Regions from separate parts of the Pseudundibacterium arcticum genome, predicted to be linked through region 1. Evidence: predicted binding sites of a transcription regulator. Region 1 holds the regulator's gene; the other holds the start of a gene.
What was found. Region 1 encodes LexA, which represses DNA repair genes until DNA is damaged. Its sites were predicted from a motif close to ACTGTATNNNNATACAGT; they were not measured.
Positions count from the first base shown of each region.

Region 2: a site for LexA is predicted at 1,685-1,702, ahead of imuA (translesion DNA synthesis-associated protein ImuA). Genes of this name have one in related genera too.

Region 1 covers NZ_JBHRTP010000101.1:128-3,744, reverse strand. Annotated here, with positions in the region: gene rplI (50S ribosomal protein L9) at 1-302, opposite strand, end outside; gene rpsR (30S ribosomal protein S18) at 356-640, opposite strand; gene priB (primosomal replication protein N) at 692-931, opposite strand; gene rpsF (30S ribosomal protein S6) at 1,037-1,429, opposite strand; gene lexA (transcriptional repressor LexA) at 1,686-2,357, shown strand; partial or broken gene prpF (2-methylaconitate cis-trans isomerase PrpF) at 2,452-3,617, opposite strand, start outside.
Region 2 covers NZ_JBHRTP010000089.1:8,553-12,169, forward strand. Annotated here, with positions in the region: gene ACFOFO_RS22920 (Y-family DNA polymerase) at 1-905, opposite strand, end outside; gene imuA (translesion DNA synthesis-associated protein ImuA) at 838-1,557, opposite strand; gene ACFOFO_RS22930 (GIY-YIG nuclease family protein) at 1,791-2,063, shown strand; gene ACFOFO_RS22935 (LysR family transcriptional regulator) at 2,060-2,995, opposite strand; gene ACFOFO_RS22940 (putative hydro-lyase) at 3,136-3,617, shown strand, end outside.

The sequences.
Region 1 (3,617 bases):
GCTTCAGCGATGTCAAAATTAGTGACGGAACCGAACAGACGGCCATCGACGCCCGATTTTTGCGAGATCTGGACGGTCAGACCGGCCAGTTTCTCGCCCTGCGCCTGGCTAGCAGCCAATTTTTCGGCAGCTGCTTTTTCCAGTTCAACGCGCTTTGCTTCGAATTCGGCAACTGCGCTGGTCGTGGCACGACGGGCCAGACGCTGAGGAATCAGGAAGTTACGGGCATAACCGTCCTTGACGCGTACGACTTCGCCGAGGTTGCCGAGATTAACGACTTTTTCTAATAGAATAATTTGCATATTTTTCTCCGGGATCTTGGAAATTGGCTTAACGAATGTGCGTTAGCGGCCAATTACGCTGTGTGCAGATCGGTGTATGGCAACAACGCGAGATAACGTGCGCGCTTGATCGCAGTGTCAACCTGACGCTGATAGATCGCCTTGGTGCCGGTCAGGCGTGCTGGCATGATTTTGCCGTTTTCCTGGACAAAATCCTTGAGCGTGTCGACGTCCTTGTAGTCGACCCGTTCAACGTGCGCTGCGGTGAAGCGGCAGAATTTTTTGCGTTTGAACAGCGGATTCTGCTGCTTGCGTTTTTCTTTGAGTTTGCTCTTATCGAACTTTTTACCGAATGCCATTTGTGGCTCCTGTATATATTAAGTGCGCTGCGACTATTGTCAGTCTTAGCGCTAAAAATCAATGATGTGAAACACCAGACTCTTGCTGTTGCGGCTCTTGCGTGCCAGGAATCCTGTGAAGCATAGTGCACTGCCCAACTCCAATCGATTGAACCGGCCTGAAATTTCGCCTGCGGCAAGCGCAGCAATTTCAAATTCGACCAGGCGCTCGATGCCTGCCTCCGTCTGTTGCGAACTGTGCAGCAAACGCGCTGACACAATCGGAATGCCTGCCGGCGTGTAGCGCAACATCTCGCGCTCGGCAATGCTGGCAACCAGTTGAAGCTGACTCTGGAATTGACTCACTAAACTAGCTCACGCTCCCTGAATGACGCGAATATTCCGCAACTAGCGCAATCAGGCCGCTGCAGCAGCAGGCGCAGCTGCAGGTGCAGGTGTCTCGGTACGGTGCTTGGCTGCATCTTCGCGCTGAACCGACTTCATCATCGGCGACGGAGCAGTTTCTGCCTTCTTCATCTTGACGGTCAGGTGACGCAGCACCGCATCATTGAATTTGAATGCAGTTTCGATTTCAGTCAAGGTCTCGCTGTCGCATTCGATGTTCATGCAGACATAGTGCGCTTTGGCGAGCTTTTGAATCATGTAAGCCATCTGACGACGGCCCCAGTCTTCAACGCGGTGGATCTTGCCGCCACGGGCCGTGACGTTGGTCTTGTAGCGCTCGATCATTGCAGGCACTTGCTCGCTTTGATCCGGGTGCACGATAAATACGATTTCATAATGACGCATGTAATCTCCTTTTGGACGGATTGAAAAATCGCCCACCTCGGCGTCAAGACGAGTGTGGGAAGAGGAAAGCCGAAAATAGTAACTCAAAACCGCAGAAAACTCAACGCTTTCAAGTCCTTATCCTCGGCCGACAGGCGCACTATCGCCAAAAAATCGGACCAGGCAATCAAATTACCCTTGCATTCGAATTAATACTGTACAAAAATACAGCCTGTCAATATCCACAGCATACGCTGCCCGCGCAGCGCCAATCACCATGCTCAAGCTCACCGCCCGCCAGGAACAAATCCTCAACCTGATCCGGGATGCCATCAACAACACTGGCTTCCCCCCTACCCGCGCCGAGATCGCGACCGAACTCGGCTTTCGCTCAGTCAATGCGGCGGAGGAGCATCTGCAGGCGCTGGCGCGCAAGGGCGCGATCGAGATCGCGCCGGGCACCTCGCGCGGCATCCGGTTGCGCGACATGGATGGCGGGCAATCGGGCGCAGGCGCGCCGCGTTTCGGTACGCAAATGGCGTTGCCGCATCCGGCGCTGATGCAACTGTGCCTGCCACTGGTCGGACGGGTCGCCGCCGGCTCCCCTATCCTGGCGCAAGAGCATATCGAGGCAAGCTATAACGTGGATCCTGCCCTGTTCTCAGCGAAACCCGATTACCTGCTGAAAGTACGCGGGCTGTCGATGCGCGACGTCGGCATACTCGATGGCGACTTGCTGGCAGTCAAAAAGGTCGACACTGCCCGAAACGGCCAGATCATCGTGGCCCGCCTGGGTGACGATGTCACGGTCAAGCGTTATAAAAAAACCGGCGGCGTGATCGAACTGCACCCGGAAAATCCCGATTTTCAGATCATCCGGGTGGAAGCCGGGCGCGATGATTTTGCACTCGAGGGTCTGGCGGTCGGGCTATTGCGCAGCTGGGCTTGATCCGACCTCTACGATAGTCATTGCGGCCAAACTTGACGGCTGCCGAACGCGATCATGCGTTCGACCCTTGGTTTGAGCAGGCGGCTGCCCACGATCATGGACAATGCACCCAGCCGGACATGATGACGCGGGCGCTGCGCGACAGGATCGCCTTTTCCATGCGCCATCCGGCCTTGCCGTGCCGCACGCTGGCACCGATCATCAGGCGTCCTGACACGTGGCCGATCCTCAGTTGCGCTGGCGCTGCTGGCGTGTCACCGCTCGCCTGAGCATGCAGCGCACCCCGCGCACCCGACGCTGCGGCAAGGACGCGCGCGGCGATCGATCCCGGCAAGGCCGCCGCCACCGCCAACGCAATTGACCCGGTGCCGGTAAACGCGTGGTGCAGCTTGCCCATGGACAAAATCCGCGCCAGCACATCGATTCGTTCTGCCGCCACCGTTTCGCCGGCGCTGCTCAAATACGTGGCAGGCGGTGCCAGCCACGCCAGTTTTGGTGTCGCCGGGCGCTCGCGCGTGGCGCTTGCCACATCCGGCGCCAGACCATGATGACCGCCGCGTACGAACGGATCGCCTCACAGCGTGCCAGTAATTCCGGATCGGCATTGACTTGCACGGGCATTTCCACTCCGCTCAGGCCGATGGCGGCTGCTTCGATAAACACCGTCGGGTTGCCGGCCGTCAGCAATGTCGCCTCGATGCGCCCGATGCCGGGTACATCCAACTGATCCACAACATTTCCGGTAGGCAGCAAGGCGGTGCTGGGATGCTCGTCTTCGATAAACTCCAGCACGATTTCAGCGCCGGCGAAAGTAACACCATCTTCCTGAAACTGACCCGACTCGAGCGGAGAGCCATCCCTGACAGGAACATGCGCGACGATCTGCTGCCCGATGTTGGATTGCCAGATCCGTACGCGCTGGATCCCGTTCCGGACCGTGTTGGTGGGTCGAGCAAACCCAAATGGATGGCAGCCGGCCCGACCGCGGCCGACAGATTGCCGCAGTTGCCTGACCAGTCGATCAGCGGCGCGTCGATCGCGACCGCGCCGAACAGGTAGTCGACGTCATAGCCGGGCCGTTGCGAGCGCGCGAGGACCACCACCTTGCTGGTGCCGGAGGTGGCACCACCCATGCCGTCGGATTGCTTACTGTGAGGATCCGGGCTGCCCATGATGCGCAACAATCATGCGTCGCGCTCGGATGGTGTTGCCGGCAGGTCGGCGGCATCGAAAAAAACGCCTTTCGAGGTGCCGCCGCGC
Region 2 (3,617 bases), on a different contig from region 1:
CAGGCGGGTTCGGCCAGGCTGATTTCCACCGCGGTGGGCGCGACGGCCGCGCGGCCACGCTCATGCTCGAGCAGCAGCACAAAGCGCGACACGGCGAGCTGCTGCGCCACCAGCCAGCCGACCATTTGCACGATCAGGCGGCGTGCGGCGAACAGCAAGGCTTCCGCATGATCGATCCGGTTCGGCAGTTCCAGCTTGGCGACAAACGCGGCCGGCGTCTGTATCCAGTCAAACAGTTCGGGTGCATTGCCGTGGGCGCGATCGAGTGCGGCCAGGACCTCCTTGCTGGTGCGCCGCTGCAGACCGGCGCGCGGCAACTTGCGCAGGTCGCCGAGCGTGCGGCAGCCGATGCCTTCCAGCAGTTCATGGTACGGACGCGTCGGCGGCAACAGTTCGAACGGTAACGCGTCCAGCCGGCGCGATAGCGTTGACATCCGGACTGCCCGGCGCCGCCTGCTGCTGGCGTGCGCCAGCAGCCATGCACCTTGCGCGGTCGGCGCGGCGCCGATCTGCGCAGTGAATCCCAGCGCATCGATGCTGCGACGTACACGGCGGCACAGCGCCAGCCGGCCGCCAAATGCGCTCAAGCTGGCCGTCACATCCAGCAAGATCGACGCTTCTTCGACCTGCGCCACTTCCGGCGTGTACTGCAACAGCGTCATCGCCACGCTGTCGAAAGCGGCTTGCTCTGTTGCCGGATCGCGCTCGTGCAGTATCACGTCGGGCGCCATCGCCGTCACGCCGCCGCGCCGCATGCCGACGCGCACACCGGAGCGGGCCGCCTCCCGCGTCATCACCAGCACCTGCTCACGGTCGACGACCGCATGCGGCCCGGGATCACACCAGAGCGGCCGAAAGGTTTCGAGCGGTAATAACGGCAGATACACGCCGATCCAGAGTTGCATCGCGGAGTAAACCTGGTAAGCCTGGTAAGGCTGAAGTGGAAAAAGACGCCGGCATCTCGTCCAGACGTACATAAAACGATTGATCGCACTGCGGGCCACGGCGCTTGACGATGTCGATCGTGATGCCGGCTCGGGCCGGGCGCAGGCCCAGCCGCAGCGGTGCAGGGGAGGAGTCCTGCGCGCCGGCGAGCGGCCGGATCATCCAGAACAGGGTGTCCGATCCTTGCGCCGCCAGATGCAGGCGACGCAGGGATTCGGAACGGACATGCGACTGCCACAGCAGCAGGGCGCCGCAACTGCCATTGCGCAAGATCTGCTCGGCGCTCCACAATGCATCGGCACTGCGTTGGGTCCTGATCCACAGCAGCTGTTCGACCGCCAATCCCCAGCCCGACCAGGCGGCGATCTGGGGCGAGTGGGGTGGTTGCACCAGGGCGATGCGGCGTGTGCGCGCAAGCCGGGCCAAGGCCGGCCGCAGCAGCTGTATTTCACCAATGCCTGATTGCTGCACCAGCAATTCGATCAAGGCAGAACGCGGCCAGCCGCGGTTCGGCAATTCCTGATCGAGCTCACTGTAACCGGAGGCCATCACCGCCCCCTGGTAAGAACCCATCTGGTTCGCGCGCCACAGTGCGTGTGGAAACTGGGCCACAAGCTGATGAGTGCTTGACGCTATACTTGCCGAGGGCGCGGGCATGTCACATTCCTGTTCGCTTGCTACGAAGTCGTTGCAAAGCTACTGCAAAAAACATTGTTGATTCGCTATTCATTGATTTTATACTGTATAAATATACAGTAATTTATGCGCCTCCGTTAGTCAAGTTCGTCATAGAACCGACGCGCCCTTATATCCATTAGCCTCAATAAACCGACCCTTTTTCTTTCATGCAAGCCCGCATTACCTCGGTCGGACTGGTGATCCAGCCTGATCCCAGCGATCTCTTTGTCTATCCGGACCATATCGATCGCGCCAGCCTCGATGCGCTGCCGCCGCGGCCGGGGATCTACATCTTTCGGGATCAGCACGACACCCCGTTGTACATCGGCAAAAGCGTCAACATCCGCAGCCGCGTGCTGTCGCATCTGAATTACGGATTGTGCCGGCCAAATCCGGCTAGTGATGCCGCGCTCGGCGGTGCAACAATCTGGCGTGATTAACACAACGCCTCAATGAGGCGCCGATCAAACTGTGCGCAATATTTTGAACACGCAGCGCGTGCCGCGGTTGCCGCAGCGTGGACCATCATTTCGGCATTGGCAGGTCGGCACATGGAAACAACGATCGCAGGGGGGATTGGCTCCACCGGTAATTCGACGAATTCGCCACTTTCCAGATAGCTTGTCACGAACAGGCTGGGGATTGCGGCAATACCGTACCCATCTTTCACCAGTTGAACAATCGCTGCCACCGAAGGTGAGCACGTGATCCGTGTTTTCGTCGTTGGTATTCCGGCCTGGTTGGCGAGGTTTGCCACAATTTCCTCCAGCACCCGCTGCGGTACGGTGCCGCGTGCAAATGTCAATATTGGTAGCTGGAGAACGCGCTTAATCAAATCATTTTTACGCCGCGACAATAAATCCTTTCTTGCGATCCATCGGACCGGATAAATCGCCAGTGCATCCGATACGATTTCGCTGCTGCTGATGCCCTCCACGCGAATGACGAGATCCAATTCTCTGGCAAGCAGACGTTTCTCCAGAACGCTGCTCATGTCGACGGTTAGATCGATTTCAAGCTCGGGATAGTCGGCATTGAGCTGTTTTACGTAGTGCGCGAGCCAGCTATGCACCACCGATTCGATCACACCTAGTCGCAGGCGTCCCCGAATTACACTCTCTTTGCGCGCGGCGGCCTGCATGCTCCGGGTCGCGTCAACGACCGACTTGGCGTAACTCAACAGGTACTCTCCTGCGGCGGTCAGTCGGAACTCTTTGGATGCACGGTCGATAAGCTCGGTCTGTAGCTCCTCTTCCAGGCTTTTGACGCGCAACGATATCGCTGCCGGGGTCGCGTGTACCGCGCGCGCCGTTGCGCGGAAGCTTCGCAATTGGGCAAGTATCACAAAAGTTTCAACAAAGCGCGTGTTCACGGTGGTCTCGGATGATTTTTGAGTTAAGTAAAACTATACATCAGTGTGCAAAAAAACTAGTTTGTGTCAATTCTTGATCGTGCCTATTCTGTACCTATTCTTATCGCATTCTCTTTCCTCACACCTCGCGAGAACAGTTCATGACACCCTTTGAATTTCGAAGCAAAGTCCGAAACGGCCAATTTCGAGAGCCCACGGCTGGCCATTGCGGTGATTTTGCGCAGGCCAATCTGGTCATTGTTGCGAAGGCCTACGCGGATGACTTTTTTCGCTTCTGTTTCCTAAATCCCAAGTCCTGTCCGGTGCTGGCGGTTGGTGAGCCGGGCCAATGGGACATGGCGGCTATCGGCACTGATATCGACATCCGCACCGATGTCCCCGGCTATTACGTCTATCGCGATGGCAGGATGGTCGAGGAACGAACTTCGCTGCAAGAAATATGGCAGCCCGATTTCGTCGTCTTTGCCATCGGCTGTTCCTTCTCGTTCAAGCAGATGCTGATACAGGCCGGTATCCGGTTGCGACATATCGAGCAACAAAAGAATGTCGCCATGTATCGCACCAATATCAAAAACAAAACGGCGGGACCGTTTGGCGGCGACATGGTGGTGTCCATGCGGCC